Regions from separate parts of the Serratia marcescens subsp. marcescens ATCC 13880 genome, predicted to be linked through region 4. Evidence: predicted binding sites of a transcription regulator. Region 4 holds the regulator's gene; each other region holds the start of a gene.
What was found. The regulator PurR, encoded in region 4, represses purine synthesis genes. The targets are predictions, from matches to a motif close to CANGCAAACGTTTGCNTG.
Positions count from the first base shown of each region.

Region 1: a site for PurR is predicted at 5,350-5,367, ahead of J0F90_RS08550 (amino acid aminotransferase). Genes of this name have one in related genera too.
Region 2: a site for PurR is predicted at 3,994-4,011, ahead of guaB (IMP dehydrogenase). Genes of this name have one in related genera too.
Region 3: a site for PurR is predicted at 5,845-5,862, ahead of glyA (serine hydroxymethyltransferase). Genes of this name have one in related genera too.

Region 1 is NZ_CP071238.1:1,810,690-1,818,600, forward strand. Features, by position in the region: gene mukB (chromosome partition protein MukB) at 1-546, shown strand, start outside; gene ldtD (L,D-transpeptidase) at 767-2,575, shown strand; gene mepK (peptidoglycan L,D-endopeptidase MepK) at 2,756-3,304, shown strand; gene J0F90_RS08545 (MBL fold metallo-hydrolase) at 3,369-4,016, shown strand; gene J0F90_RS08550 (amino acid aminotransferase) at 4,094-5,284, opposite strand; gene ompC (porin OmpC) at 5,529-6,638, opposite strand; gene asnS (asparagine--tRNA ligase) at 6,940-7,911, opposite strand, start outside.
Region 2 is NZ_CP071238.1:3,827,874-3,835,784, forward strand. Features, by position in the region: gene guaA (glutamine-hydrolyzing GMP synthase) at 788-2,365, opposite strand; gene guaB (IMP dehydrogenase) at 2,469-3,932, opposite strand; gene xseA (exodeoxyribonuclease VII large subunit) at 4,103-5,479, shown strand; gene J0F90_RS18320 (glycoside hydrolase family 31 protein) at 5,485-7,851, opposite strand; gene J0F90_RS18325 (MFS transporter) at 7,863-7,911, opposite strand, start outside.
Region 3 is NZ_CP071238.1:3,864,718-3,872,628, reverse strand. Features, by position in the region: gene patD (aminobutyraldehyde dehydrogenase) at 1-1,219, shown strand, start outside; gene J0F90_RS18495 (NAD(P)-binding protein) at 1,305-3,215, shown strand; gene J0F90_RS18490 (c-type cytochrome) at 3,212-4,396, shown strand; gene hmpA (NO-inducible flavohemoprotein) at 4,434-5,624, opposite strand; gene glyA (serine hydroxymethyltransferase) at 5,982-7,235, shown strand; gene J0F90_RS18475 (3-phenylpropionate MFS transporter) at 7,392-7,911, shown strand, end outside.
Region 4 is NZ_CP071238.1:2,285,001-2,292,911, reverse strand. Features, by position in the region: gene J0F90_RS11040 (C40 family peptidase) at 174-992, shown strand; gene sodB (superoxide dismutase [Fe]) at 1,192-1,770, shown strand; gene cydH (cytochrome bd-I oxidase subunit CydH) at 1,837-1,926, opposite strand; gene purR (HTH-type transcriptional repressor PurR) at 2,251-3,276, shown strand; gene punR (DNA-binding transcriptional activator PunR) at 3,264-4,220, opposite strand; gene punC (purine nucleoside transporter PunC) at 4,344-5,555, shown strand; gene cfa (cyclopropane fatty acyl phospholipid synthase) at 5,900-7,051, shown strand; gene J0F90_RS11005 (I78 family peptidase inhibitor) at 7,124-7,417, opposite strand; partial or broken gene J0F90_RS11000 (riboflavin synthase) at 7,472-7,911, opposite strand, start outside.

The DNA of each region.
Region 1 (7,911 bases), 470 kb from region 4:
AACAGCAACCGCCTGACCTTCTCCGAAGCGCTGGCCAAGCTGTATCAGCGCCTGAATCCGCAGATCGACATGGGGCAGCGCACGCCGCAGACCATCGGCGAGGAGTTGCTGGACTACCGCAACTACCTGGAAATGGAAGTTGAGGTGTACCGTGGTTCCGACGGCTGGCTGCGTGCGGAAAGCGGCGCGTTGTCTACCGGTGAAGCCATCGGTACCGGGATGTCAATCCTGGTGATGGTGGTGCAGAGCTGGGAAGAAGAATCCCGCCGCCTGCGCGGTAAAGATATCTCGCCGTGTCGCCTGCTGTTCCTCGATGAAGCGGCGCGTCTGGATGCCAAGTCGATCGCCACGCTGTTCGAACTGTGCGATCGTCTGGAGATGCAGCTGATCATCGCGGCGCCGGAAAACATCAGTCCGGAGAAGGGCACCACCTATAAACTGGTGCGTAAGGTGTTCCAGAACCACGAGCATGTGCACGTGGTGGGGCTGCGCGGTTTCGCCGGCGAGCCGCCGGCGCTGGGCACTGCGCCGGTTGAAACGCCATAACGCAGAAAAACGCCCTAAAAATCCGAAAATAGCCGCCGCAGGGTGGCTATTTTTTTGTGCGCGTGGATGATAGTCCTGCTTTTTTATCCGTTGAAAAGCGGTTAGTTTAATCAGATAAACAGTTATTCTACGCCCGTAGGGCGAAACGGCCTTTCTGTTTGTATACTGAAACTATATGCAATTTTTGACGTTTTTTTTGTGAGCATACAGGGGGCAAGGGATGTTGCTTAAAAAGGGAAACTCTCTACGACGTTTGGCGCTGAGTGGCGCTATCGCCTGTAGTCTTGTGTCGTCGTTTTCCGCCTTGGCCACCGTAACGGCGTTACCGGTGGCAACAGCAGGCATGTCCGTTGCGCAGAGTCGTTCTGAACTGCTGGCCGCGTTGCCGCGCGGTATGGATCTGCACTACCTTTCCACGCTGGCGCCGCTGTATGCGGCGAATCATATGCAGCCGATGTGGCAGGATCGCGAGGCCGTTCAGCAGTTTCAACAGCAGCTGGCCGAACTGGCGATGTCCGGCGTGCAGCCGCAGTTCACCCAGTGGGTGAAGATGTTGACCGATCCGGCGCTCAGTGAAGCGGGCCGCGATGCGGTGCTGTCCGATGCGATGCTGGGTTATTTGCAGTTTGTATCCGCCATCGGCGCCAACGGCAACAACTGGCTGTACAGCAATATTCCCTACAAGCTTGGTTTGCCGCCCACCGCGGTGATCAATCAATGGCAGCTGGCGGTGCGCCAGGCGCGAACCCTGAGCTACGTAAATTCGCTCGCGCCGCAGCATCCGCAATATGCCAAGATGCATCAGGCGCTGCGTGACATGCTGGCGGACAACCGCCCCTGGCCGCAGGTGGGCAGTGGCCCGAGCCTGCGCCCTGGCCAAATGAGCAACGATATCCCGGCGCTGCGTGAGATCCTGACGCGCACCGGCATGCTGGCCGCCTCGGCGCCGGAAGCGGAGCCGGAACCGGCGGTGGTTTCGGCGAAGAGCAATGAACCCGACGACGGCGGGCTGACGGTAGATGAAGAGAAAAGCCGCGTGACGGTGAGCCCATCGGCGGCGCCGGTGACGGACTTGACCGCGGAACAGACGCCGCCGCAGATCGGCAGCGTGGTGAGCGACAACCTCTATACCAACGAGCTGGTGGAGGGCGTCAAGCGTTTCCAGAAATGGCAGGGGTTGACGGCGGACGGCGTGATCGGCGTGCGCACCCGCGAGTGGCTCAACGTGTCACCGAAAACCCGCGCCGCGCTGTTGGCGCTGAATATCCAGCGCCTGCGCATTTTGCCGGGGCATGTCGGCACCGGCATTATGGTGAACATTCCCAACTACTCGCTGACCTACTATCAGAACGGCAACGAAGTGTTGTCCTCCCGCGTTATCGTCGGGCGGCCGAGCCGTAAGACGCCGCTGATGAGCAGCGCATTGAACAACGTGGTGGTCAACCCGCCTTGGAACGTGCCGACCACTCTGGTGCGTGAGGATATTGTGCCGAAGGCGATGCGCGACGGTAACTATTTCCAGAAACACGGCTATACCGTGCTGTCAGGCTGGAGCAACGATGCGGAAGTGATCAACCCGGCGATGATCGACTGGAGCATGGTTTCCGCGCGCAATTTCCCGTATCGCGTCCGTCAGGCGCCGGGGGCCACCAACTCGTTGGGGCGTTTCAAGTTCAATATGCCGAGCTCGGATGCCATCTACCTGCACGATACCCCGAACCACAGCCTGTTCCAGAAAGACATCCGCGCGCTCAGCTCCGGCTGTGTGCGGGTGAACAAGGCTTCCGATTTGGCGAATATGCTGCTGCAGGATGCCGGCTGGAACAATAGCCGCGTTTCCTCCACGCTGAAAGAAGGCAATACCACTTATGTGAATATTCGCCAGCGTATTCCCGTAAAACTGTATTATCTGACCGCCTGGGTTTCGGATGATGGCCAACCGCAATTCCGTACAGATATTTACAATTATGATAATACGGTGAGATCGGGCGCACAAATTTTGGCTCAGGCCAAAAAATTAATGCAGTAAATGCAGTAATTATAAATAAATAACGGTCAGAATGTTTGGCTATACCGCAGGCCCTCGTAGGCGGGGGCCTGTAAACCTAGGCGTATCGCGGGTTGACTCAGCATACGCAGGCGGTTATGGTTCGGACAGTGCGCTGCTTTGTGCATTTATTTTGACATTCTTGCCGGGTTTAACAGAGTCATGGACAAAATTGATCATCATCGCCGTAAATGGCTGGCGCTAGGTGGCGCCGCTATGGGCATAGCGCTGCTTCCAGGGCAGGCATTTGCCAGTCTTTCCACCGCTCGACCGCGTATTTTAGTGCTGAATAACCTGAATACCGGTGAATCTATTAAAGCCGAGTTCTTTGACGGCAAAGGCTACAATAAAGAAGAGTTGGTTCGGCTAAATCATCTGTTCCGCGATTATCGCGCCAACAAGGTTAAATCGATCGATCCCAGCTTGTTTGATCACCTCTATCGCCTGCAGGGGCTGCTGGGCACCAGCAAGCCGGTGCAGCTGATCTCCGGTTACCGCTCCGTAGATACCAACAACGAATTGCGCGCGCACAGCCGCGGCGTGGCCAAGCACAGCTACCATACCAAGGGCCAGGCGATGGATTTCCACATTGAAGGTATCCAATTGAGTAATATCCGTAAAGCGGCGTTAAAAATGCGCGCCGGTGGTGTAGGATATTACCCACGTAGCAACTTCGTGCACATCGATACCGGCCCGGTTCGGAGCTGGTAATCGCGGTGCCCTCAGTGAATAACGCTGCTCCTTGCAGAGGCGGCGTTATTGTCGTTGGAGCCTTATGAAATACCATCTTATTCCCGTTACCGCCTTTAGCCAGAACTGCAGCCTGATCTGGTGTGAAAACACGCAGCAGGCGGCGTTGGTTGATCCCGGCGGCGAAGCGGAAAAAATCAAAGCGGAAGTGGCGAAGCAGGGTGTGACAATCACGCAGATTTTTCTGACGCACGGCCATTTGGATCACGTCGGCGCGGCGGCGGAGCTGGCGGACCATTATCAGGTGCCGATTTACGGCCCGGATAAAGAGGACGCTTTTTGGCTGGATGGTTTGCCGGCGCAGAGCCGGATGTTCGGGCTGGAGGAGTGTGCGCCGCTGACCCCGACTCGTTGGCTGTCGGAAGGCGATGAGATGCAGGTGGGCGAAATGACGCTCAAGGTGCTGCACTGCCCCGGGCACACGCCAGGCCACATTGTCTTTATCAATGAGCAGGCGCGTTTGGCGCTGGTGGGCGACGTGCTGTTTAACGGCGGCGTGGGGCGCAGCGACTTCCCGCGCGGTGATCATCAGGCGTTGATCGCCTCGATTCGCACCAAGCTGCTGCCATTGGGCGACGATATGCGCTTTATTCCCGGCCACGGCCCGATGTCGACCTTTGGCCACGAGCGCCAGACCAACCCGTTCCTGCGCGAAGAGCCGGCGGTGTGGTAACGATTATTTCCCGGCCGAAATAATCAAGGGCGCATAGAGCGCCCTTTTTTTATGATTTATGACCTGCGTCGATGCTTTTAGAGCACGGCGACGATGGCTTCACACAGCGGCGCCATGTTGTCCGGGGTCATGCCGGCCACGTTCACCCGGCCCGAGTTCACGGCGTATACGCCGAACTCTTCACGCAGACGCAGCACCTGTTCTTTGGTCAGGCCGCTGAATGAGAACATGCCATTCTGCTGGATGATGAAGCTGAAGTCCTGTTGTGCGCCTTTCTCCTGCAGGGTGTTCACGAACAGCTGACGCATGCGGTGAATGCGCTGGCGCATGTCGGTCAGCTCCTGCTCCCACATCGCGCGCAGGGCGTCGTTGCCCAGAATGGTGGCGACAACGGCCGCGCCGTGTGACGGCGGGTTGGAGTAGTTGGCGCGAATGGCCGCCTTCACTTGGCTGAAGGCGCGATCGGCGGTTTCGGCATCGGCAGCTACAATGGTGCAAGCGCCGACGCGCTCATTGTACAGGCCGAAGTTTTTCGAGTAGGAGCTGGCGACGATCAGCTCTTGATGTTTGGCGGCGAAAATACGCAGCCCCTGCGCATCCTCTTCCAGACCGTTGGCGAAGCCTTGGTAGGCGAAGTCGAACAGCGGCAGCCAGCCATTGGCGACGGAAAGCTCAGCCAGTTGTGCCCACTGTTCCGCCGTTGGATCGATACCGGTCGGGTTATGGCAGCAGCCGTGGAACAACACGACATCCCCGGCCTGAGCCTGTTTCAGGCTGTTCAGCAGGCCGTCAAAATCCAGCGCGTGGTTGGCAGCGTCGTAGTAGGCGTACTCCAGCACTTCCAGGCCAACGGCGCTAAAGACGTTCTTGTGGTTCGGCCAGCTTGGGTTGCTGATCCAGATGCGCTTGGCGCTGGTCTGGTTGGCGATAAAGTCTGCCGCCACGCGCAGGCCGCCGGTGCCGCCTGGCGTCTGCGCGGTGCGCGCGCGACGATTGGTGACGATCGGGCTCTCTTTACCGAACAGCAGCTCTTGCGTGCAGCTGGCAAACGCCGGGATGCCTTCAATGCCGAGATAGTTTTTGGTGGTCTCGTTTTCCAGCAGATACTGTTCAGCTTTTTTTACGCTGGTCAGCACCGGGGTTTTGCCGGTTTCGTCTTTATAAACGCCAATCCCTAAATTGATTTTATTCGGGCGGGCGTCGGCGCGGAAAATGTCGGTCAGGCCCAGGATCGGGTCGGCGGGTGCGGCGGTGATTTTTTCAAACATGTCAGGTGCTTCCAAATCTCGGAGTTAAGCAGACAGAAGCATCAGGGTAGCGCCAGTTATCGGCTTTGCCAACCGTTTGCGATAAAAACACCTCGATCTTGTGAACGGGAAGGATTCGACAGAAAAAATGATGGGGAAGGGGAAATCTGCAGGATAAAACGTTACCGGAATACACAAATAAAAACAGGGCCGAAGCCCTGTTTTTTAACTTAGCCGACGGTAAACCGCCGTTAAGCGAGACAACTTAGAACTGGTATACCAGACCAACGCCTACGATATCGTCAGTTGCGATGCCGTTAGCTTTGGTGAATTCGTTGTCATCCAGCAGGTTGATTTTGTAATCAACGTAGGTGGACATGTTTTTGTTGAAGTAGTAGGTGGTACCAACAGAAACATATTTAACCAGGTCAGCGTCGCCGCCGTTGAAGCGAGCGTTGTTCGCGGTGCGGCCAGCCAGGTCCTTACCTTTAGACTGCAGGTAAGATACTTCTGGACGCAGACCGAAGTCGAACTGGTACTGAGCGGTCACTTCGAAGTTCTGAGTTTTGTTAGCGATACTGAAGTCAGACTCACCGTATGGGGTCATGTTGCGAGTTTCTGCATACATCGCCGCCAGGTAGACGTTGTTGGCGTCGTATTTCGCACCCACGGTCCATGCGTCAGCTTTCTTGCCATCAGCAGTAGACAAATCTTTCTGATCATTGGTGCGGCTAGATGACGCATAGGCTGCGCCGAAGCTTACGCCTTCGCCGATGTCATAAGTAGAGGAGATACCCCAGCCGTCGCCGTTCTGTTTTTTCAGAGCACGGCTGTCGTTCTGGTTTTTACCCTGGTACTGAACGGCGAAGTTCAGACCGTCAACCAGACCGAAGAAGTTGTTGTTACGATAGGTCGCAACGCCGTTGGTACGGCCGGTCATGAAGTTGTCGGAGTAGGTATAAGTATCGCCACCGAACTCTGGCAGCATATCGGTCCAGCCTTCCACGTCGTACAGTACGCCGTAGTTACGGCCGTAGTCGAAGGAGCCGTAGTCAGCGAATTTCAGACCGGCGAAGCCCAGACGGGTTTTGGTGCCTTCGGTGCCCTGAGATTCGGCGTGGTTAGCCTGGACGTTGTATTCCCACTGGCCGTAACCGGTCAGTTGGTCAGTAATCTGAGTTTCACCTTTGAAGCCGAAACGAACATAGGTCTGATCGCCGTCATTACCTTTGTCTTTGGAGAAGTAGTGCAGACCGTCAACTTTGCCGTACAGATCCAGCTTGTTGCCGTCTTTGTTGTAGATTTCAGCTGCGTTTGCTGCACCAGCAGCCAACAGAGCCGGGATAACCACTGCAAGAATGTTGCGCTTCATCATTATTACCCTCATTGGTGTTATTCGGACACCTTTGCCACTGCCGCCAATAATTCTTTGGGAACTATTGTTGATAGATTGGTGTCGTCCTGTGTCTGAACGCAGTGTTCCATTCACAGGCGGGTTAATCTAGGACGAAAATGATACCAATGTCGCAATGAGGTTGCAAAAGGAAAGTATGTGTAACCAAATGTAATTTTTCGGGAACTTTGTGACGTGCGTCAATATTAAAAAATGCGAAAGGCCAGCGAGGCTGGCCTTTGTTTTGTAACGAAATCGTTTAAAAAACGTTTGATCGTATGAATTAGAAGCTTGCGTTACGTGGGGTGCGTGGGAACGGGATCACATCGCGCACGTTTTGCACGCCGGTGACATAGGCGATTAAACGTTCAAAGCCCAGGCCGAAACCGGAATGCGGCACGGTACCGTAACGGCGCAGATCGCGATACCACCAGTAGTCTTCTTTATTCAGACCCATCTCTTCCAGACGTTGATCGAGCACGTCGAGGCGTTCTTCACGCTGAGAACCACCGATGATTTCACCGATGCCCGGCGCCAGCACGTCCATGGCCGCGACGGTTTTGCCGTCTTCGTTCATGCGCATATAGAACGCTTTGATGTCTTTCGGGTAGTTTTTCACCACCACCGGTGCCTGGAAGTGTTTCTCCGCCAGGTAACGCTCATGTTCGGAAGAGAGATCGATACCCCAGGAGACCGGGTTTTCGAAGGTTTGGCCCGAGGCCAGCAGGATCTCGATGGCGTCGGTGTAGTCCACCTGGGCGAAATCGGAAGAAACGAAACGCTCCAGACGAGCGATAGCGTCTTTATCCACGCGCTCGGCGAAGAATTTCAGGTCATCGGCACGTTCATCCAGCACCGCCTGGAACACATACTTCAACATGCTTTCGGCCAGACCGGCAACGTCGTCCAGCGTCGCGAAGGCCACTTCCGGCTCGATCATCCAGAATTCCGCCAGGTGGCGGCTGGTGTTGGAGTTTTCAGCGCGGAAAGTTGGGCCGAAGGTGTATACCTTGGACAGCGCGCAGGCGTAGGTTTCGCCGTTCAGCTGGCCGGAAACGGTGAGGAAGGCTTCCTTACCGAAGAAGTCCTGGCTGAAATCGACGGCGCCCTTGTCGGTGCGCGGCAGGTTTTCCAGGTCCAGCGTGGAGACGCGGAACATCTCGCCAGCGCCTTCGGTATCGGAGGCGGTGATCAGCGGGGTAGACACCCAGAAATAGCCATTTTCATGGAAGAAGCGGTGAATCGCCTGCGCCAG
Region 2 (7,911 bases), 1.5 Mb from region 4:
TGTCCTGGCATCCATTGATAAATCACTTGCCTCCCTCTCGGCGGTGCATTTTAATACCCTTACATTTAGAGTAGCCTATGTAGATAGCTTAGAAAATATCAAATACCAGATAATTATACAGTTCGCACTTTATGTTACGACGATAATTAAAAGATAAGAAAAATCATATAATTAGAATTTCAACTCCAAGAAATGAATGCTGATAAAACTTAGAATTCGCCCTTGAGAAGCGTTATTAAATACAATGAAACTGCTGATTTCCCCAATAAAAACAGAAGGAAAGATTTATAAAATAAGAAATAGACTAATTCACCATATCCTTCTGATATATTTATTCGTCAGACCAAGTATTTCAGAAAAATCCCATAAAAAGGCTTGCAGAATCCTTTAATTTTCGCAGAGGATTAATTAACTACGCTATAGCCCGATGCCGATGAGTCGACGCGCCTCAATACGGCAATTCATTTTAATGCCGCGGCCCGGCGGGTACGGTGAATAAAGACCCGTTATCCGACGAAGTGCGCGTGGTTGCAGAATACCGTGCTGCGGATAGGCGCAAAACCGAGATGGAAAACGCCGCGTCTCAGGAAATGAGCCGTAAGCAAAGCGCAGGCTGCTCCGTGCGGGCTGTCTTCTCCGTTCGCCCCTCTCTCAACCCAGCCTTCCTTTCGGATCGGAGGCCGTCTACGGCTTAGGGCGCCAAACATCGGGCATAAAAAAACCCGCCGTTAAGCGGGTTTGGTTCTCATGTGTGGTTCACTGACGCCAGCCTACGCCGGACGCGGGATTACTCCCACTCAATCGTCGCCGGCGGCTTGCCGCTGATGTCGTACACCACGCGGGAGATGCCGTCCACTTCGTTGATGATGCGGTTGGAGACGCGGCCGAGGAAGTCATACGGCAGGTGCGCCCAGTGCGCGGTCATGAAGTCGATGGTTTCCACCGCACGCAGGGAGACCACCCAGTCGTATTTGCGGCCGTCGCCCATCACGCCGACCGAACGCACCGGCAGGAACACGGTGAACGCCTGGCTGACTTTGTTGTACAGGTCGGCTTTGTGCAGCTCTTCGATGAAGATGGCGTCGGCGCGGCGCAGCAGATCGCAGTACTCTTTCTTCACTTCGCCCAGCACGCGCACGCCGAGACCTGGGCCCGGGAACGGGTGACGGTACAGCATGTCGTACGGCAGGCCCAGCTCCAGGCCGATCTTGCGCACTTCGTCTTTGAACAGCTCTTTCAGCGGCTCGACCAGGCCCAGCTTCATCTCTTTCGGCAGGCCGCCCACGTTGTGGTGCGACTTGATCACGTGCGCTTTGCCGGTGGCGGAAGCGGCGGATTCGATCACGTCCGGATAGATGGTGCCCTGCGCCAGCCATTTCACCTGCTCTTGCTTGCAGGCTTCTTCGTCGAACACTTCAACGAACACGCGGCCGATGATTTTACGCTTGGCTTCCGGTTCGTCCACGCCCGCCAGTGCGGTCAGGAAGCGGTTTTCCGCCTCGACGTGCACGATGTTCAGGCCGAAGTGGTCGCCGAACATTTCCATCACCTGCTTGGCTTCGTTCAGGCGCAGCAGGCCGTTGTCGACGAACACGCAGGTCAGGCGCTTGCCGATCGCGCGGTGCAGCAGCATCGCGGTGACGGAGGAGTCAACGCCGCCGGACAGGCCGAGGATCACGTGGTCTTCACCCACCTGCTCGCGGATGCGCTCGACCGCATCTTCGATAATGGTGGCCGGCGTCCACAGGGCTTCACACTGGCAGATGTCCAGTACGAAGCGCTCCAGCATGCGCTGGCCCTGACGGGTGTGGGTCACTTCCGGGTGGAACTGCACGCCGTAGAAGCGTTTTTCTTCGTTGGCCATAATGGCGAACGGGCAGGTGTCGGTGCTGGCGACGGTCACGAAGTCGGACGGGATAGCGGTCACTTTGTCGCCGTGGCTCATCCACACGTCCAGCAGCGGTTTGCCGGCCGGGCTGATGGCGTCTTCGATGTCGCGCAGCAGCGCGCTCTCATTGACGATTTCCACCTGCGCGTAGCCGAACTCGCGTTCGTTGGAGCCCTGCACATGGCCGCCCAGCTGCATCGCCATGGTCTGCATGCCGTAGCACACGCCCAGCACCGGCACGCCGGCGTTGAACACGTAGTCAGGGGCGCGCGGGCTGCCGGCTTCGGTGGTGCTTTCCGGGCCGCCGGACAGGATGATGCCGCTTGGGTTGAATTCGCGGATCTGCGCTTCGCTAACGTCCCAGGCCCACAGTTCGCAGTAAACGCCGATTTCGCGCACGCGGCGGGCGACCAGTTGGGTGTATTGCGAACCGAAGTCCAGTATGAGGATGCGATGCTTATGGATATTTTGTGTCATGTGAGGCGAATTCCAGCAACAAGAGAAAAAGAGCGAAAATGTATGTTTTCGGGATGGGGCTTGGCGCCCCACCCCGGCCTCTCACTCAGGAGAGGTTAAGGCATCAGCCCATGCGGTAGTTCGGCGACTCTTTGGTGATGGTCACGTCGTGCACGTGGCTTTCCTGAATGCCGGCGCCGCTGATGCGCACGAACTCCGCCTTGGTGCGCAGATCGTCGATGGTGGCGCAGCCGGTCAGGCCCATGCAGGAGCGCAGGCCGCCCATCTGCTGGTGCACGATGGCTTTCAGCATGCCTTTATAGGCCACGCGGCCTTCGATACCTTCCGGCACCAGTTTGTCGGCGGCGTTATCGGTTTGGAAGTAACGGTCGGAAGAGCCTTTGGACATCGCGCCCAGCGAGCCCATGCCGCGGTAAGATTTGAACGAACGGCCCTGATACAGCTCGATTTCGCCCGGAGACTCTTCGGTGCCCGCCAGCATGGAGCCGACCATCACGCAAGAGGCGCCCGCGGCGATCGCTTTGGCGATATCGCCGGAGAAGCGGATGCCGCCGTCGGCGATAACCGGGATGCCGGTGCCTTCCAGCGCTTCCACCGCGTCAGCGATGGCGGTGATCTGCGGCACGCCCACGCCGGTCACGATACGGGTGGTGCAGATGGAGCCAGGGCCGATACCCACCTTCACCGCGCTCACGCCGGCTTCAGCCAGCGCTTTGGCGCCCGCTGCGGTCGCGACGTTGCCGCCGACGATCTGCAGATCCGGGTATTTGGCGCGGGTTTCGCGGATGCGCTGCAACACGCCTTCGGAGTGGCCGTGCGAGGAGTCGATCAGCAGGACGTCAACGCCCGCCGCCACCAGCGCGTCAACGCGCTCTTCGTTGCCGGCGCCGGCGCCGACCGCCGCGCCCACGCGCAGACGGCCGTGCTCGTCTTTACAGGCGTTCGGCTTACGTTCCGCTTTCTGGAAGTCTTTAACGGTGATCATGCCCAGCAGATGGAAGCTGTCGTCCACCACCAGCGCTTTTTCTACGCGCTTTTCGTGCATCTTCTGCAGCACCACGTCGCGCGCTTCACCTTCTTTCACGGTGACCAGGCGATCTTTCGGCGTCATCACCGCGGTGACCGGCTGGGTCAGATCGGTCACGAAGCGCACGTCGCGGCCGGTGATGATGCCGACCAGCTCGTTGTCTTCGGTAACGACCGGGTAACCGGCGAAGCCGTTGCGCGCGGTCAGCTCTTTCACTTCCTGCAGCGTGGTGGCCGGAGTAACGGTCTGCGGGTCGGTGACTACGCCGCTTTCATGTTTCTTCACGCGGCTGACTTCTTCAGCCTGGCGCTCGATGGACATGTTTTTGTGGATGAAGCCCAGGCCGCCTTCCTGCGCCAGCGCGATGGCCAGGCCGGATTCGGTAACGGTATCCATGGCTGCGGACAGCATAGGGATGTTCAGGCGGATGGTTTTGGTCAGTTGAGTGCCTAGCTCTGCGGTGTTAGGCAGAACCGTGGAGTGGGCTGGAACCAGGAGGACGTCGTCAAACGTCAGAGCTTCTTTAGCGATACGTAGCATGGGCAATATCTCACCAGGGTGGGCTGTGAAAAAGATAAAATATTGCCGCGGCATTATACAGAGCGGAATCGGTTGCCTCCAGCACTTTCTTACAAAAAGTCTTGATTACCTTTTTCAGCCATGTAGTATCGACCAATTAAGTGATTGTTTTGAAATTTGATCTGGGTCACATGTCGCTACCTGTTTCGCCTTCCATTTTTACCGTAAGCCGCCTCAATCAGACGGTTCGCCAACTGCTGGAAAGGGAAATGGGGCAGATTTGGCTCTCCGCCGAGATCTCCAACCTCTCCCAGCCCGCCTCCGGCCACTGGTATTTCACGCTGAAAGACGATCGCGCCCAGGTGCGCTGCGCGATGTTTCGCAACAGCAACCGCCGCGTCACCTTCCGGCCGCAAAACGGCCAGCAGGTCTTGGTGCGCGCCAGCATCACGCTGTATGAACCGCGCGGCGACTACCAGCTGATCGCCGAGAGCATGCAGCCCGCCGGCGACGGCCTGCTGCAGCAACAGTTCGAGCAGTTGAAACAGCGCCTGAGCGCTGAAGGGTTGTTCGATCAGCAGTTCAAGCAGCCGCTGCCCGCGCCGGCCAAACGCGTCGGGGTGATCACCTCCGCCAGCGGCGCGGCGCTGCACGATATTCTGCAGGTGTTACAGCGGCGCGATCCGTCACTGCCGATCGTCATCTACCCCACCTCGGTGCAGGGCGCGGAAGCGCCGATGCAGATCGTGCGCGCCATCGAGGCCGCCAACCGCCGCGATGAATGCGACGTGCTGATCGTCGGCCGCGGCGGCGGTTCGCTGGAAGATCTGTGGAGCTTCAACGACGAACGCGTGGCGCGGGCGATCTTCGCCAGCCGCATTCCGATCGTCAGCGCCGTCGGCCATGAAACCGACGTCACCATCGCCGATTTCGTCGCCGACCTGCGCGCGCCGACCCCTTCCGCCGCCGCCGAACTGGTCAGCCGCAATCAGCTTGAGCTGTTGCGCCAGCTGCAGTCGCAGCAGCAGCAGCTGGAGATGGCGATGGATTACTACCTGGCGCAGCGCCAGCAGCAGTTCACCCGCATTCACCACCGTTTACAACAGCAGCATCCGCATCTGCGCCTGGCGCGCCAGCAGACGCTGCTGTTCAAGCTGCAGCGCCGGATGGAAGACGGCATGCAGCAGCAGCTGCGCCAGGCCGCCCGCCGCAGCGAACGGGCCCAGCAGCGGCTGGCGCAGGTGCAGCCGCAGGGCCGCATTCACCGCTACCAGCAGCGCGTGCAGCAGCAGGAATACCGTCTGCAGCAGGCGATGGAGCGGCAGCTCAACGCCTACCGCCAGCGCTTCGGCGTGGCCTGCAGCCAACTGGAAACCGTCAGCCCGTTGGCGACGCTGGCGCGCGGCTACAGCGTGACGCAAACTCCGCGCGGCGAGCTGCTGAAAACCACCAAGCAGGCGCAGGTCGGCGAACTGCTTAAAACCCGCCTGCAGGATGGCTGGGTGGAAAGCGAGGTGAAAACCATCACCGTCGCCAAAAAGCCGCGCAAGAAGCGCGCGGCCGAGTAACCCTCCTACTCCAGCGTAAAACGCTCGCCCGGTTCGCCGTTCACCCACAGCGCGCGCGTTTCGCCTTCCGGCAGACTGAGTAGCAGCGTGCGCCAGGCCGGGCGGAAACGCCCTTCCGTCGTGATATCCAGCATGATGCGCTGAGGGTCGCAGCGCATTTCCCAGCGCAGCCACAGCGCATCGCCCTGCCGCCAGCCTTCGCTTTCACCGTCGTCCTCAAACAACAGCCCGCTGCTTGCGCCGCAGCCCTTGAGCGGAAACAGCCGCAGCTCGCGCCGATCGTCGGCGGCTACGTCCACATGCGCCAGCCGCTGCGACAGCGGCAGCGCTGCCCCGGCGCGCACCAGCAGCGGCAGACGCTCCAGCGGCGCCGCCAGCGTCACCGTCTGGCCGCCGCCGAACCATTGGCCGCTGTAGAAGCAGTACCAGCCTTCGCCGTTATCCGGCAGATACACCGAACGGCGACGTTGCCCCGGTTTCACCACGCTGGCCACCAGCAGATCGCGGCCGATCAGAAAATCGTCGTTCTCGCCGAAGGTGCGCGCATCCTGTTCGTGATCGAGGAAAGTCGGGCGCAGCATCGGCTCGTCGTCGGCGCAGGCCTGCCACAGCAGAGTGTAGAAATACGGCAGCAGCCGGTAACGCAGGTTGATCGCCTCACGCACCGCCGGGGTGGCGGCCGGGTACATCCAGGGTTCGTTGACCGTAGCATCGTCGTTCCAGGAGTGGATGGTGAAACGCGGGTGCATCACGCCGTTTTGCACCCAGCGCACCAGCAGCTCCGCGTCCGGTTTGTCGCCGGAGAAGCCGCCGACGTCGTGGCCGAGGTTATACAGCCCGGACAGGCTCATGCCCAGCCCCATGCGGATGTTGTAGCGCAGCGTCTGCCAACTGGTGCGGTTGTCGCCGCTCCAGGTCTGCACATAGCGCTGCATGCCGGCGCAGCCGGAGCGCGAGATCAAGTACGGCCGCCGCTGCGGCGCGAAGCGCTGCTGGGCCTCCATCGAGGCGCGCATCATCAGCAATGGCATCACCGGTCGGATATGCTTGATGGCGATCGGCCGCCCGAAGCCGTGGCAGCGCGCTTCGCCGTCCCACACTTCGTACTCGTTGTTGTCGTTCCAGGTGGAATCGATGCCCATCTCCAGCAGCTGCTGCGTGACGCCCTGCTGCCACCAGCGCACCGTCGCCGGATTGGTGAAGTCGAGGTGCGATCCCTCGTCGTCCCAGAAGCTGGAGCGCTCCGGCGCGTCGCTTTGCGAATCGCGGATAAACAGCCCCTGCGCCGCCACCGCCTGATACTGAGGGTGATCCTGCAGCAGGCACGGCTTGATGTTGGCCGCCAGCCTGAGGCCGGCGTCGTGAAACGCCTGGCTGAGCAGCTTGGGCTGCGGTACCTTGTCGTAGTTCCAGTTGAACACGTAGCGCTTGTTGTTGATCGAGGTGTAGCCCGACGACAGCTGGAAAGAGTCGCAGGGAATGGCGTGCTGGCGGCACAGCGCAATGAACTGTTGCAGCTGCTGCTGGGCGTCCGGCGCGTCGGTGTAGTGCATGGTCGAGCCGCTGTAGCCCAGGCTCCACTTCGGCCCGAAGTGGGTGCGGCCGGTCAGGCGCACGAACGCCTTGGTGACGTCCAATACCTTCGGCCCGAGGAACAGGTAGTAATCCAGATCGCCCGCTTCGGCCTGATAGCGGCGATAGGCCGTATGGTAGTTGTCTATCTCGTTGCCCAGATCCAGCCAGCAGCTGCTCAGGTTATCGTAGAACAGGCCAAAGCTCGCCTCCGGCCCACGGGTGATGGTGAACGGAATGTGTTTGTACAGCGGATCGGTGCTGGCCGCGTTGTACCCCATGGCGTCCAGATTGCGCATCTCGAAGCGGCGGCCGGTGCGCTCCAGATCGCCGGTTTTCTCCCCCAGGCCGTAATAGCGCTCATCGGCGAAGCGGCGTTGGTAGTGCGCCACGCCGTCGCCGTGCGCATTGAGCAGGTAGGCGCTGGTTGGCCGATCCGCCGCCAGCGGCCGCCACTCGCCGGCGGCATTGCAATGCTCCCATTCCAACCACAGCGGCTGATGCACCGTCACGCGCAGCAGCGGCGTGCTGACCACCAGCCGACCGCTCTCCTGGCGCAGCTGATAGCCCGGCAGGCTGAAGCCGGCGACGCTGAGCCGTTCGCGCCCTTCCCAAGGCACATCCTCCTGCGGCGCGATGCTCCAGGTGCGATCCAGCGCCAGCTCGCCGTTGCGCTTGATCAACACGCGGAACAAACCGTCTTCCAACACGTACAGACAGAAACGGTGACGTTCATCGACCAGCAGCTCGACATGGTCGGCATGCTGCGCCGCCAGCGTCCAATTTTTCAAGGTTTTCATAAATATCCCACTTAGCTGTGTGAAGGGGTTTTCTTACCGCCGCGCTCGGCGATCAGGGCA
Region 3 (7,911 bases), 1.6 Mb from region 4:
GCTGGCGGATCTGATCGACGAGCATGCCGAGACCTTCGCCAGGCTGGAGTCGCTCAACTGCGGCAAGCCTTATCACTGCGTATTGAATGACGAACTGCCGGCGGTGGCCGACGTGTTTCGCTTCTTCGCCGGGGCCAGCCGCTGCCTGACCGGCATGGCGGCCGGCGAGTATCTGGCCGGGCATACCTCGATGATCCGCCGCGATCCGCTCGGCGTGGTGGCTTCGATCGCCCCGTGGAACTACCCGCTGATGATGGCGGCCTGGAAACTGGCGCCGGCGCTGGCGGCGGGCAACTGCGTGGTGATCAAGCCGTCGGAGCAGACGCCGCTGACCACCTTCAAACTGGCCGAATTGGCCGCCGGGCTGTTCCCGCCGGGCGTGCTCAACGTGCTGTTCGGGCGCGGCGCCAGCGTTGGCGATCGGCTGACCGGGCATGACAAGGTGCGCATGGTGTCGCTGACCGGGTCGATCGCCACCGGTGAGCACATTATCGCCCACACCGCCGCCGGCATTAAGCGCACCCATATGGAGCTGGGCGGCAAGGCGCCGGTGCTGGTGTTCGACGACGCCGATCTGCAGCAGGTGGTGGACGGCATTCGCGGCTTCGGTTTCTACAACGCCGGGCAGGATTGCACCGCCGCCTGCCGCATCTACGCGCAGAAAAACATTTATCCCGAGCTGGTCAAGCGGTTGGGCGAGGCGGTGGCCAGCCTGAAGATCGGCGCGCCGGACGACGAGAGCACCGAGCTGGGGCCGTTGATTACCGCCCAGCATCTGGAGCGGGTGGCCGGTTTTGTCGAGCGCGCCAAAGCGTTGCCGCACGTGCAGGTGGTGACCGGCGGCGAGAAGGTGAAAGGGCCGGGCTATTACTTCCAGCCGACGCTGTTGGCCGGCGCGCGCCAGGACGATGAGATCGTGCAGCGCGAAGTGTTCGGCCCGGTGGTGACGGTGACGCCGTTCGACGACGAAGAGCAGGTGCTGGCCTGGGCGAACGAATCCAACTACGGCCTGGCGTCGTCCGTGTGGACCCGCGACGTGGGCCGCGCGCATCGCTTAAGCGCCCGCCTGCAATACGGCTGCACCTGGGTGAACACCCACTTCATGCTGGTGAGCGAAATGCCGCACGGCGGCCAGAAATTGTCCGGCTACGGCAAGGATATGTCGATGTACGGGCTGGAGGATTACACGGCTATTCGTCATGTCATGTTCAAACATTGATTTTACAGTAATTATCCGCACAATAGCGCGGCCTTCGAGCCGGCTCCGGCCGGCTGATGATAATAAAAATTGAAAGGAAGCCTATATGGGTATCACCAGACGAGATTTTCTCAACGGAGTGGCGATCACCATCGCCGCCGGGTTGACGCCGCTGCAAATCTTGCGCGCGTCGCCGCAAACCGCCAATCAAACCCTGTACTATCCGCCGGCGCTGACCGGGCTGCGGGGCAATCATCCGGGCTCGTTCGAGCATGCGCACCAGCTGGGGCGCGACGGCAAAACCTTTGATTTCGGCAGCGTGCCCGCCGTTGAAGAGTTCGATCTGGTGGTGGTGGGCGCCGGCATCAGCGGGCTGGCGGCCGCCTGTTTCTGGCAGCAGCTGAAAGGCGAGCGGCAGCGCATTCTTTTGATCGACAACCACGACGACTTCGGCGGCCACGCCAAGCGCAACGAGTTCAACAGCGACGACGGCATGCTGCTCGGCTACGGCGGCAGCGAATCGCTGCAGTCGCCGCGCTCCAACTTCAGCCCGGTGGCGATGGGGCTGCTGCGCAAGCTCGGCGTCGATATCGATCAACTGGAGCAGGCTTTCGACACCACCTTCTACCCGGATTTGAATTTGAGCCGCGGGGTTTACTTCGATCGCAAGAACTTCGGCGTCGACAAGGTGGTGAGCGGCGATCCGGGCCGCACGGTGGCGGACGACATTCCGCGCGATCGCCTCAATGGCCGCTCTTATGAAGCGTTCATCGGCGATTTCCCGCTGCCGGAAAGCGATCGCCAGGCGCTGATCGCGCTGCACACGGTGGAGAAAGACTATCTGCCGGAGATGACGCTGGAGCAGAAGGTCGACTGGCTCGACAGCCACAGCTACACCCAGTTCCTGCGCGAGAAGGTGGGCCTGAGCGAACTGGCGATCCGTTATTTCCAGCAGACCACCAACGATTTTCAGGCGGTGGGCATCGACGGCACGTCGTGCAGCGATGCGCGCATTTGCGATCTGCCGGGCCTGAACGGCATGAATCTGCCGCCGCTGGACGAAGAGTCGCAGGCGGATCTCGACGATCCTTACGTGTTCCACTTCCCGGACGGCAACGCCACGCTGGCGCGCCTGATGGTGCGCCAACTGATCCCGGCGGTGGCGCCGGCCGGCAAGGACATGAACGATGTGGTGCTGGCCAAATTCGACTACAGCCAGCTCGATCGGCCGGAATCGCCGGTGAAGCTGCGTTTGAACAGCACCGGGCTGCACGCGGCCAACGTCGGCGACAAGGTGGAAGTCACCTACATGACCGGCGAGAAGATGACCAAAGTGCGCGCCGGACAGGTGGTGATGGCCGGCTACAACATGATGATCCCGTATCTGGTGCCGGAGATGGCGCACGAGCAGCAGGAGGCGCTGAAGCAGAACGTCAAGGCGCCGCTGGTGTACAGCAAGGTGGTGATCCGCAACTGGCAGCCGTTCATCAAGCTGGGCGTGCACGAGGTCTATTCGCCGGCCGCGCCGTACAGCCGCGTGAAGCTGGACTATCCGGTGAGCATGGGCGGCTATCAGCACCCGCGCGATCCGGATCGGCCGATCGGCCTGCATATGGTGTATGTGCCGACGCTGCCGGGCAGCGGCCTCAGCACGCGCGAACAGTCGCGCAAAGGGCGCGCGCTGCTGCTGGGCACGCCGTTCGAAGTGCACGAACAGATGATCCGCGAACAGCTGCAGGGCATGCTGGGCGAGGCCGGTTTCGATCATCAGCGCGACATTCAGGCGATCACTGTCAACCGCTGGTCACACGGTTACTCCTACTTCCTTAACGGGCTGTTTGATGACGAAGACGAAGCCAAGAAAATCATCGAAACGGCGCGGCAGCCGATCGGCAAGATCGCTATCGCCAACTCCGATGCCGACTGGAGCCCGTACGCTAACTCGGCGATCGATCAGGCGTGGCGTGCGGTGAATGAACTGGCCTACGGCAAGATTGCCGCCAAGGAGGGAGCATGAGTCTGCGCTCGCTGTACCTGTTGAGCCTGTTGGCCGCCGGCGGCTCGGCCCAGGCGATGTCGGCCGGTGAATACGTCGCCAAAGCCGGTGACTGCACCGCCTGCCATACCGCGCCGGGCGGCGCAGAATTGGCGGGCGGCATGAAGTTTCCGACGCCGCTCGGGGCTATCTACGCCACCAACATCACGCCGGACAAGCTGCACGGCATCGGCGCCTATTCGTTCGAGGAGTTCGATCGCGCCATGCGTCAGGGGGTGGCCAAAGACGGCCACCGGCTCTACCCGGCGATGCCGTACACCTCGTACGCCAAAATGAGCGCGGAAGACATGCGCGCGCTGTATGACTATCTGATGAATGAGGTGCCGGCGCAGAACGTCGCCAACCGGGACAGCGACATCAGCTGGCCGCTGTCGATGCGTTGGCCGCTGGCGGTGTGGAACCAGCTGTTCCACGACGACCAGCCGTATCAGGCGGATCCGCAGCAAAGCGCCGAGTGGAACCGCGGCGCTTATCTGGTGCAGGGCGCGGGCCACTGCGGCAGCTGCCATACGCCGCGCGGCTGGGCGATGCAGGAGAAGGGGCTGGACGGCAAGGAACCGGTGTTCCTGAGCGGCGCCGAGCTGGACGGCTGGTACGCCTCCAATCTGCGCGGGCTGCCGCCGGAAGAGGTGACGGCGCTGCTGAAGACCGGCCGCAGCCGCCATGCGGCGGTCGCCGGGCCGATGAGCGAGGTGGTGACCCACAGCACGCAGTACCTCAGCGACGGCGATCTGAACGCCATCGCGGTGTACCTGCGCAGCCTGGCGCCGGACACCGCCGCCAAAGCCGCTGCGCCTGCCGTGCAGGCGGATAATTCGGGCGGCAAGGCGACCTATGCGATGTACTGCTCGACCTGCCACGGCAATAAAGGTGAAGGCACCGACTTCGCCATTCCGGCGCTGGCGGGCAACGCCACGGTAACGGCGGACAATCCGCTGACCGCGCTGCGGGTGGTGCTGGAAGGGGCGCATACGCCGATCACGCAGCAGGCGATGGCGTTCGACATGCCGGCCTACGGCTGGGCGTTGAACGATCGTCAAGCGGCGGATCTGATGAGCTATCTGCGGGGAAGCTGGGGCAACCAGGCGGCGCCGGTGACGGCGCTGCAGGTCCAGGACGCGCGCCAACTGCAGGCGAAATGAAGAGGGAGCGCGGCTTGACGGCCGCGCTCCGCACGCATTACAGCACTTTATGCGGGCCGAAGCATTCGTAGTGGATGCGCTCGGCCTCTACCCCCATCTCCAGCAGCTGTTTGCCCACGAACTGCATGAAGGCCACCGGGCCGCAGAAGTAATAGTGCATCTGCGGATCGGCCAGGCTGCCTTGCAGCGCGCTCAAATCCATCAATCCGCGGCTGTGGTAGTCGCGGCCTTCCACGTCATCGGCACCCGGCTCGCGGTACCACACATGGCGACTCAGATTCGGCATGCGCCCGGCAATATCCGCCACTTCATCGGCAAAGGCGTGCACGCTGCCGTTTTCCGCCGCGTGCAGCCAGTGGACCTGCGCCTGATGTTGGCTGTCGTGCAGGGTGTTGAGCATGCCGAGCATTGGGGTTTGGCCGACGCCGGCGGAGATCAGCGCCACCGGCGTAGTCGGCGTCACGTCGAAGAAGAAGTCGCCGTGCGGCGGGGCGATGTAGATCACGTCGCCTTCCTGCGCCTGCTGGTGCAGGTAGTTGGACACTTTACCCTGATCTTCACGCTTCACCGCGATGCGGTAGAACTCGCCGTTCGGCGAGGTGGTCAGCGAGTACTGGCGAATTTCCTGATGCTCCAGGCTGTCGTGCTTGATGTAAACCGCCAGGTATTGCCCCGGTTTGAAGTCCGCCACCCGGCCGCCGTCCACCGGCGCCAGCACGAAGCTGCAGATCACGTCGCTCTGCGGCTGTTTCTTCAGGATGCGGAATGCGCGCAGATCGCGCCAGCCGCCGTTGTCGGTTTCGCTTTGCTGATAAATCTGCTCTTCACGCTGGATAAATACGTTGGCCAGCACGCCGTAGGCTTTGCCCCAGGCGTCCAAGACTTCCTGGCCCGGGCTGAACATTTCGTCCAGCGTCGCCAGCAGGTGACCGCCGACGATTTGGTACTGCTCCGGCTGGATATTGAAGCTGGTGTGCTTCTGCGCGATGCGCTCCACCGCCGGCAGCAGCGCCGCCAGGTTCTCGATGTTGGCGGCATAGGCGCAGATGGCGTCGAACAGCGCCTGACGCTGATCGCCGTTGCGCTGATTGCTCATATTGAAAATGTCTTTCAATTCCGGGTTGTGGGCGAACATGCGATCGTAAAAGTGGGCGGTCAGCTTCGGCCCGGTTGCTGCCAGCAGGGGAATGGTGGATTTCACGGTGGCGATGGTTTGGCTATCCAGCATGGGGGCGCTCCTTGGGTTGGGATCTTGACGAAAATTGTAATGATGTATTTTAAATGCATCTTATTGGGTTCCGCGCCGCTTGTAAATACCCTTGTTTTCGTTGCGGTGTTCTTCGGGCGTCGATCGCGCTCACAGAACATGAAAAAAGCGCATTGTTCGCATGAGGAAATGTCCGTTGATAAACGGGAGCGTTTCGCGGATCAAAGCCTTGCGCCGCCTTATGCCAATCGTTTGCGTAAAAACCTCTGTCAAGACCTATCTTCGGTGGGGCGAAACGGTTTACACTGTGGCCCAGAACCCAAACGGGTAGTTATTTGGTGATTTTTTAGTTAGCTGATTTAAGTCAGGAGATGCCGGATGTTAAAGCGTGAAATGAACATTGCCGATTACGATGCGGAACTGTGGCGTGCCATGGAGCAGGAAGTGGTGCGTCAGGAAGAGCACATCGAGCTGATCGCGTCTGAGAACTACACCAGCCCGCGCGTAATGCAGGCTCAGGGTTCCCAGCTGACCAACAAATACGCTGAAGGCTATCCGGGCAAGCGTTACTACGGCGGCTGCGAATACGTGGATATCGTTGAGCAGTTGGCTATCGACCGCGCCAAAGAATTGTTCGGCGCCGATTACGCCAACGTGCAGCCGCACTCCGGCTCCCAGGCTAACTTCGCCGTTTACACCGCGCTGCTGCAGCCGGGCGACACCATTCTGGGCATGAACCTGGCGCACGGCGGCCACCTGACCCACGGTTCCCCGGTTAACCTGTCCGGCAAACTGTATAACGTGGTGCCTTACGGTATCGACGACAAAGGTCAAATCGACTATGACGATCTGGCCAAACAGGCGCAAACCCACAAGCCGAAAATGATCATCGGCGGCTTCTCCGCCTACTCTGGCGTGGTTGACTGGGCCAAAATGCGCGAAATCGCCGACAGCATCGGCGCTTACCTGTTCGTCGACATGGCGCACGTGGCCGGCCTGATCGCCGCCGGCGTGTACCCGAACCCGGTGCCGCACGCGCACATCGTCACCACCACCACCCACAAAACCCTGGCGGGCCCGCGCGGCGGCCTGATCCTGGCGAAGGGCGGCGATGAAGAGCTGTACAAGAAGCTGAACTCCGCCGTGTTCCCTGGCGGCCAGGGCGGCCCGCTGATGCACGTGATCGCCGGCAAGGCGGTGGCGCTGAAAGAAGCGATGGAGCCTGAGTTCAAGGTTTACCAGCAGCAAGTGGCGGTCAACGCCAAGGCGATGGTGGAAGTGTTCCTGCAGCGCGGCTACAAAGTGGTCTCCGGCGGCACCCATAACCACCTGTTCCTGCTGGATCTGGTCGACAAAAACCTGACCGGTAAAGAAGCTGACGCCGCCCTGGGCCGCGCCAACATCACCGTCAACAAAAACAGCGTGCCGAACGATCCGAAGAGCCCGTTCGTCACCTCCGGCGTGCGTATCGGCACCCCGGCCGTCACCCGTCGCGGCTTCAAAGAAGCCGACGTGCGCGAACTGGCCGGTTGGATCTGTGATGTGCTGGACAACATCAACGATGAAGCCACCATCGAACGCACCAAGAAGAAAGTGCTGGATATCTGCGCCCGCCTGCCGGTTTACGCCTAATCCCGCTTTCGCCTGACAAAACCCGCTACGGCGGGTTTTTTTATGGCCGCTTGCGGCAAACTGTGAGCTGCCTGGCACTCTAACGCATTGAAGTGGAATGAAGATTGCGGGCCGGTGTGAGCTCTGTCAAAGTATTGCCCTCACTCCGGAGGGATCATGGTTCTGCAATCCACGCGTTGGCTCGCGCTCAGTTATTTCACCTACTTCTTTTCCTATGGCATCTTCTTACCGTTCTGGGGCGTGTGGCTGAAAGGCGAGGGCATCGCGCCCGAAACCATCGGCATATTGCTCGGCGCCGGTTTGGTGGCCCGCTTCCTCGGCAGTTTACTGATTGCTCCCCGCGTTAAAGATCCCTCTCATCTGGTCTCCGCCCTGCGCCTGCTGGCGCTGCTGACCCTGGCCTTCGCGGTTGGCTTCTGTTTCGGCAACGGTTGGGGCTGGCTGATGCTGGTGATAGCGGGGTTCAACCTGTTCTTCTCGCCGCTGGTGCCGCTGACCGACGCGCTGGCCGCCACCTGGCAAAAGCAGATCCGCATGGACTATGGCCGGGTGCGGTTGTGGGGCTCGCTGGCGTTCGTCATCGGCTCGGCGCTGACCGGGCAATTGGTGGCGGTGTGGGGCCATAACGCCATTCTCTACAGCCTGATCTTCAGCGTGCTGGCGATGCTGCTGGGCA
Region 4 (7,911 bases):
CTGGCGCTTTTTTATACATCAACAGGCTGATTTTAAACCAAAAAAAATGTCATTAACGTTTTCTCACAATATGGATTATTATTTATGAGTTCTTCGCTGTTTTATATGGCGAAGTTCGGGAATACTGTAACTCTTTCGATATCCGTTTCGGGGCCAAGGTTGGTGACGTCGACATGCGTTTAATTCTTACGCTCTTTGCGCTGCTGTTTACGCAGCTCTTCTTCAATCTGGCGCACGCTGCGCCACAGGCGCGCGTTGCCGCCGAGCAGCGTAAAAGCCATGTTAATGAAGCGCGGCCCGATGACCGCAGAAAAAAGAAAGCGGATAAAGCCGCCAAAAAAGCCAAAGTGACGGCCCCCGAGAAAAAAACCAGGACCGCCAAGGTCAAAAGCGAGAAAAGCGCGAAAAAGATCGTCAGCGCCAAACCCAAGGCCAAAGCGCAGAAAATCGCCAAGATTAAAGTCACCCCGCCGAAAAAGGGCTATAAAAAAGGCTATGGCCGCCACCGCGACGCCGGTATGGCTACCGCCAAGCTGGCGCGTGATGAAAAACCGTTGAAACTCAGCCCGGCGCACAAAAAGCGTTACCAGCACGCCAAGCAGACTGCGATGGCCAAGCTGATGGATCAGATGGGCAAACCTTACCGCTGGGGCGGCAGCTCGCCGCGCACCGGCTTCGACTGTAGCGGACTTATCTATTACGCCTATAAAGACGTGGTGAAAATCAAGATGCCGCGCACCGCCAACGAAATGTATCACCTGCGCGACGCGGCGCCGATCAAGAAAAGCGAACTGGAAAGCGGCGATTTGGTGTTCTTCCGCATCAACAACCGCGGCGTGGCGGATCATGTCGGCGTCTATCTCGGCAACGGCAAATTCATCCAGTCGCCGCGCACCGGCGAAGAGATCCGCATCAGCCAGCTCGACAACGACTATTGGCAGAACCACTACATCGGCGCACGCCGCGTAGTGACGCCGAAAACCATCCGTTAACTCCCTGCTCTGCGCGGTTGCGGCCCCGGTCGCAACCGCCTGCTCAAGCTATCGCCCATCGCACCTCCCCACGCGCATTTCTCGCTTTTCTTCCTGTTTTTTATGATGAAAATTGTTAAGATTGAATGACCACAATAAAAAACGGCCCATCTGGCTCCCGCCTCGGCGGGAAAAAAGTGGCGCTGTAAAGGAGGAAGCAATGTCGTTTGAATTACCTGCATTACCGTATGAGAAAAACGCGCTCGAGCCGCACATCTCCGCCGAGACCCTGGAATACCACTACGGCAAACACCACAATACCTACGTAGTTAACCTGAACAACCTGGTGAAAGGCAGCGAGTTCGAGGGCAAATCGCTCGAGGAGATCATCAAGACCTCCAACGGCGGCGTGTTCAACAACGCCGCGCAGGTGTGGAACCACACCTTCTACTGGCACTGCCTGTCGCCACAGGGCGGCGGTGAACCGCAGGGCGAACTGGCGGCCGCGATCGTCAAATCCTTCGGCTCTTTCGCTGCGTTCAAAGAACAGTTCACCGATGCCGCCGTGAAAAACTTCGGCGCCGGCTGGACCTGGCTGGTGAAAAAACCGGACGGCGCGCTGGCGATCGTCAACACCTCCAACGCGGCAACTCCGCTGACCGGTGAAGATAAACCGCTGCTGACCGTTGACGTGTGGGAACACGCGTATTACATCGATTACCGCAATGCGCGTCCAAAATACCTGGAAAACTTCTGGGCGTTGGTCAACTGGACATTTGCGGCGGAAAACCTGGCGTAAACGCAGGCCTTGCCTAAGTAACGAGGCGCAGCCAGAGGCTGCGCCTTTTTTAAAACCGGCGGGAGATCAGTTCAACGCGGCGACAAAGCTGAAAGCGATGATCATCGCCAACGCGCCGACGGTAGTGAACAGAGACATCTTCAGATCGGTATCCATGACAACTCCTTTAAAATGGGCTTTCCTAAGGATAAAAGGCGCACAATTAGTACGTCAAATCATTTTCCCACAGTTCGCCGATAAAATCTTGTTATCATTTCCCGGTTTATAATCTCGATTACCTCTTCCACTTTTGTTCAATATGCGACAAAATTCGCAGTTCACAACTGCGTACCGGCATCCATGCCCCTCCTGATTAAGCGCTGAAGACTTCAACACACTAAAAACTCAGTTTTCGCTTCTCTGGAGAAGGATCTACGTAGGCAAACGATTAACATCACACTTACATGCTGTAAACATGTGAGTTCAGGAGTCATTCCTTACATGGCAACGATTAAAGATGTGGCCAAACGCGCGGGCGTTTCCACCACCACCGTTTCGCACGTCATCAATAAGACTCGTTTCGTCGCCGAAGAGACCAAAGCGGCCGTGTGGGCCGCCATCAAAGAGCTGCACTACTCGCCGAGCGCCGTGGCGCGCAGCCTGAAAGTCAATCACACCAAGTCGATCGGCCTGCTGGCCACCTCGAGCGAAGCGCCCTATTTTGCCGAAGTGATCGAGGCGGTGGAAAACAGCTGCTACAGCAAAGGTTACACCCTGATCCTGTGCAACTCGCACAACAATCTGGACAAGCAGCGCGCCTACCTGGCGATGCTGGCGCAAAAGCGCGTCGACGGCCTGCTGGTCATGTGTTCCGAATACCCGGATCAACTGCTGGGCATGCTGGAGGACTACCGTAATATCCCGATGGTGGTGATGGACTGGGGCGCCGCGCGCGGCGACTTCACCGACACCATCATCGATAACGCGTTCGAAGGCGGCTATCTGGCCGGCCGTTACCTGATCGAGCGCGGCCACCGCGATATCGGCGCCATCCCGGGCCAGCTGTCGCGCAACACCGGCGGCGGCCGTCATCAGGGCTTTATGAAGGCGCTGCAGGAAGCGCATATCGACATTCGCGAAGAGTGGATCGTCCAGGGTGACTTCGAGCCGGAGTCCGGCTACAAGGCGATGCACCAAATCCTGTCGCAAAAACAGCGGCCGACCGCGGTATTTTGCGGCGGCGACATCATGGCGATGGGCGCCATCTGCGCCGCTGACGAGCTGGGGCTGCGAGTGCCGCAGGATATTTCCGTGATCGGCTATGACAACGTGCGCAACGCCCGCTACTTCACCCCGGCGCTGACCACCATTCACCAGCCGAAAGAACGCCTGGGAGAAATGGCCTTCACCATGCTGCTGGATCGCATCATCAGCAAGCGCGAAGAATCGCAGGTGATCGAAGTGCATCCGAAGCTGGTCGAACGCCGTTCGGTCGCCGATGGTCCGTTCATCGACTACCGCCGCTGATCATCTTCCCTGCCGGAGGCCTGCGCGGCTTCCGGTGCCGCCTCACTCAGCCACTCCTGATTCAGCGTCTCGCCATCGCCCAAGTACGCCAGCAGCCAGCTCATCGCCGGTGACGGTTTATCCTGTTGCCAGGTCAGGCAGCAGGGGCTGGCGGGAAACGGCTGCTGCAACTGCAACGCCTTCAGCTCACCGCACTGCACCAGCGGCAGCGCCAGATGCGCCGGCATCATGCCGACGCACAATCCGGCGCACAAACAGTCGAGCGCCGAGGTCCAGTCCGGCACCACCAGCCGCCGCTGGTTATCCAGCGTCCAAGTGACGCGCTTGGGCAGATTGCGCGAGGTGTCTTCCAGACAAAGCGCAGGGTATGGCCTCAACCGATCGTCATTCAATGGCCCTGCCAGCTGCGCCAACGGATGCTGTGGGCTGACTACGCACAGCCAGTTCATATCCCCCATGTCGCGGAAAGCGAAGCCGCCGCCGACCGGCACCGCGCGCGTGGCGCCGATCGCCATGTCCACCCTGCCGTCCACCAACGCATCCCACACGCCGTTGAACACCTCGGGTTGCAGCATCAGTTCAACGTCGGGGAAATGGCGGTAGAAATCCAGCACCAGCTGGCGGCTGCGCTGCGGTTTGACGATGATGTCGACTGCGATATTCAGCTGGCCGCGCCACCCGTTGGCCACCTGTTGACAGTGGCGGCGGGTGTCGAGCATTTTTTTGATAACAACTCGCGCATCCTTGATAAACAGCGCGCCGGCCGGCGTCAACTCCACATCACGGTGACGCCGCTCAAACAGCGGCACCGCCAGCCATTGTTCCAGTTGCCGCACGGTATAGCTCACCGCCGACGGTACCCGGTGCAGCTCCTGCGCCGCCGCGCTGAAACTGCCGGTGCGCGCCACCGCGTCAACAACTTCAAGAGAATATTCAGACCACATCGCTTTGCCTTCAATTTTTTTAACAGCACTTTGCAAATATTACCGTTTCACAAGCAGAGATCCAGCCGGATACACTGGCCGGCGCTAAAAACCTGCGACACTAAAATATTAACGAGAAATACCATGCGAAACTCCTTTGGTTTTATGTTCTACCTCGCCGGCCTGAGCATGCTGGGTTATCTGGCGACCGATATGTACCTGCCCGCCTTCGGCGCCATGCGGGAGGAACTGCAAATTTCCGCCGGCGCGGTCAGCGCCAGCCTGAGCATCTTTCTGGCCGGCTTCGCCTTCGCGCAGTTGCTGTGGGGGCCGCTCTCCGACCGACTGGGCCGCAAACCGGTATTATTGATTGGCCTGTCGCTGTTCGCGCTCGGCTGCCTGGGCATGCTGTGGGTGGAAAATGCCGTGCAGCTCTGGATACTGCGCTTTATTCAGGCCGTCGGCGTCTGTTCCGCCGCCGCCATCTGGCAAGCGCTGGTGGTCGACCGCTACCGCGAAGGCCAGGCCAACCGCGTATTCGCCACCATCATGCCGCTGGTGGCGCTGTCGCCGGCGTTGGCGCCGCTGCTTGGCGCCTGGCTGCTGAACCACGCCAGCTGGCGCGCGATCTTCGCCGTGCTGTTGGCCATCACCGCCCTGCTGCTGCTGCCGACGTTGCTGCTCAAAGATCGCGCCAAAACGCAACCCGCCGCCGATGCGCCAAAAAGCGGCGTCAGTTTTTGGCAATTATTGAAATCCCCGGTGTTCAGCGGCAACGTCGCTATGTACGCCGCCTGCTCGGCCGGCTTCTTTGCCTGGCTGACCGGCTCGCCGTTCATCCTCGGTGATATGGGCTACGGCCCGAGCGACATCGGTCTGAGCTATGTGCCGCAGACGCTGGCTTTCCTGTTGGGGGGCTATGGCTGCCGCGCCGCGCTCAAGCGCATCAATGGCAAAACCCTGCTGCCGTGGCTGCTGGTAGCTTATGCTGTCAGCATGGTGGCCCTGTATCTGGTGGCGACCCTGACCAATCCGACGCTCACCACGCTGCTGATCCCGTTCTGCGTCATGGCGCTGGTCAACGGCGCCGGCTACCCGATCATGGTGGCGAATGCGCTGATGCCATTCCCGGAAAGCAGCGGTAAAGCCGCCGCGCTGCAAAATACGCTGCAATTGGGGCTGTGTTTTGTGGCGAGCATGCTGGTGTCGGCGTTTATTGCCCAGCCGCTGTTGGCAACGGTGACGGTGATGGTATCTACGGTAGTCCTGGCCGCGCTGGGTTATTTCCTGCAGCGGGGAAAAGCGGCCGATGCGCAGCAAAAGGCACAGCGGGAACATGCTAACTCAGCGTCATAATTACCAAGATTAATAATCACTTAAAGAATATGCGTGCCAAGTGCGATTTACAGTTGAGTCAACGCCTCGGCACGCCTATACTCAAAAACAACCTTGTAAAGTAACACCTTATAATCTCTATATCTCAATCAGCTATTGTGTACGCGCCTTGCGTCACACTCTTTTTTTAAAGAGGCGTTTATCCTGCGCCGTTTGCGTCGGGCCGTTTCTTTAAATTTCCTCTGTTCATAGTCGGATATCAGACGCCGCGGGCTTATTTCCCGTTGGTATACGTATGCACCCGCAGAAATTGTCTAAGCTGTTTCCTAACGGGTCATCAGTCAGAAGAAGGTGATGGAGAAGCTATGAGTTCATCGTGTATAGAAGATCTGAGCATCCAGGATAACCAGTGGTACCGTATCGCGCACGAAATGCTCGGTCTGGCCGGTATCGAAATCAACGGATCGCGCCCTTTCGATATTCAGGTTAAAAATCCCGAATTCTTTAAACGCGTTTTGCAGCAAGGGTCACTGGGCCTGGGCGAAAGCTATATGGACGGTTGGTGGGAGTGCGAGCGGCTGGATATGTTCTTTCAGCGCGTGGTCAGCGCCGGGCTGGAGAAGAAACTCCCCCACCACCTGAAAGATACCCTGCGTATCGCCGCCGCGCGCCTGACCAATCTGCAATCGAAAAAGCGCGCCTGGATCGTCGGCAAAGAGCATTACGATCTTGGCAACGATCTGTTTACCCTGATGCTCGATCCTTACATGCAATATTCCTGCGGCTACTGGAAAGACGCCACCACGCTGGAGGAAGCGCAGGAAGCCAAGCTGCGGATGATCTGCGAGAAACTGCAGCTGCAGCCGGGCATGCGTTTGCTGGACATCGGCTGCGGCTGGGGCGGCCTTTCCGCCTATGCGGCGAAAAATTACGGCGTGTCGGTGGTCGGCGTGACCATTTCCGCCGAACAGCAGAAGCTGGCTCAGGCGCGCTGCGCCGGGCTGGATGTGCAGATCCTGTTGCAGGATTATCGCGATCTGCATCAGCAGTTCGATCGCATCGTGTCCGTTGGCATGTTCGAGCATGTCGGGCCGAAAAACTACCGCACCTATTTCGACGTGGTGGAGCGCAATCTGGCACCGCACGGCCTGTTCCTGCTGCACACCATCGGCTCCAACAAGACCGACATGAACGTCGATCCCTGGATCAACAAATATATCTTCCCGAACGGCTGCCTGCCCTCAGTGAGACATATCGCCGAGGCCAGCGAAGGCCATTTCGTGATGGAAGACTGGCACAACATCGGCGCCGACTACGATCGCACGCTGATGGCCTGGTTCGAGCGCTTCAAACAGGCGTGGCCGCAGCTCGCCGAGCGCTATTCCGAGCGCTTCGAACGGATGTTCAGCTATTATCTGAACGCCTGCGCCGGCGCGTTCCGGGCGCGCGATCTGCAGCTATGGCAGGTGGTGTTCAGCCCGAAAGGCGTGGAAGGCGGCATCCGCGTCGCACGCTGAACGCTCCCCCTAATAAAAAAAGCCCCGGCAACCTCATCGCCGGGGCTTTTTTGTTCTTTCTAACCAGGCGGCTTAGCCGCAGTAAACGCGGATGATTTTATCGTCGCTGTCGCCAAGGAAGTTCAGGCGGCGCAGGTTGAAATCCATGGTGACGGCAGAGTTGTACGGAATGGCTCGCACCTTGGCGTCGATCCGCACGCCTTCCAACGAGGTCATCGGTTTGCCGACGAAGTTTTGATACTGCGATGCGCCACAGGTATCGTCCGCATCGGCCATTTGAGCGCCAGCGCCCTGCTCAGGCGAACTGCTGCAAGCGCTCAGCGCCAGCAACGCGGTTAACAACAACGTTTTCCCATAAAACTTCACGCGTTTCTCCTCTCTGCTTATGATTCGATGCCGGCGGTCACGCCAGAATCGCTGTCAGTCTTTGTGCGCCGGCGCCATCGCCGCTGCCAACGTCGCTTCCCGATTGGCCAGCACGCGCTCGACGGTGTCCACCACCGCCTGCGTTTGCGGATCGATCTCGATGTTCACCTTGTCGCCGAGGCGTTTCTTACCCAGCGTGGTGCGATCCAGCGTTTCCGGGATAAGGTGCACGCAGAAACGGTTATTCACCACTTCACCGATGGTCAGGCTAATGCCGTCGATGCCGATGAAACCTTTGTGCAGCACATATTTCATCAATTCCGCATTCGGCATGCGCAGCCATACCTGGCGGTTATTTTCCGAGGTATAAATTTTGGCCACTTCCGCCGTGCAGATAATATGGCCGGACATCAAATGACCGCCAATTTCATCATTGAATTTCGCCGCGCGCTCGATATTGACGATGTCGCCCAGCGCCAGATCGCCGAGGTTGG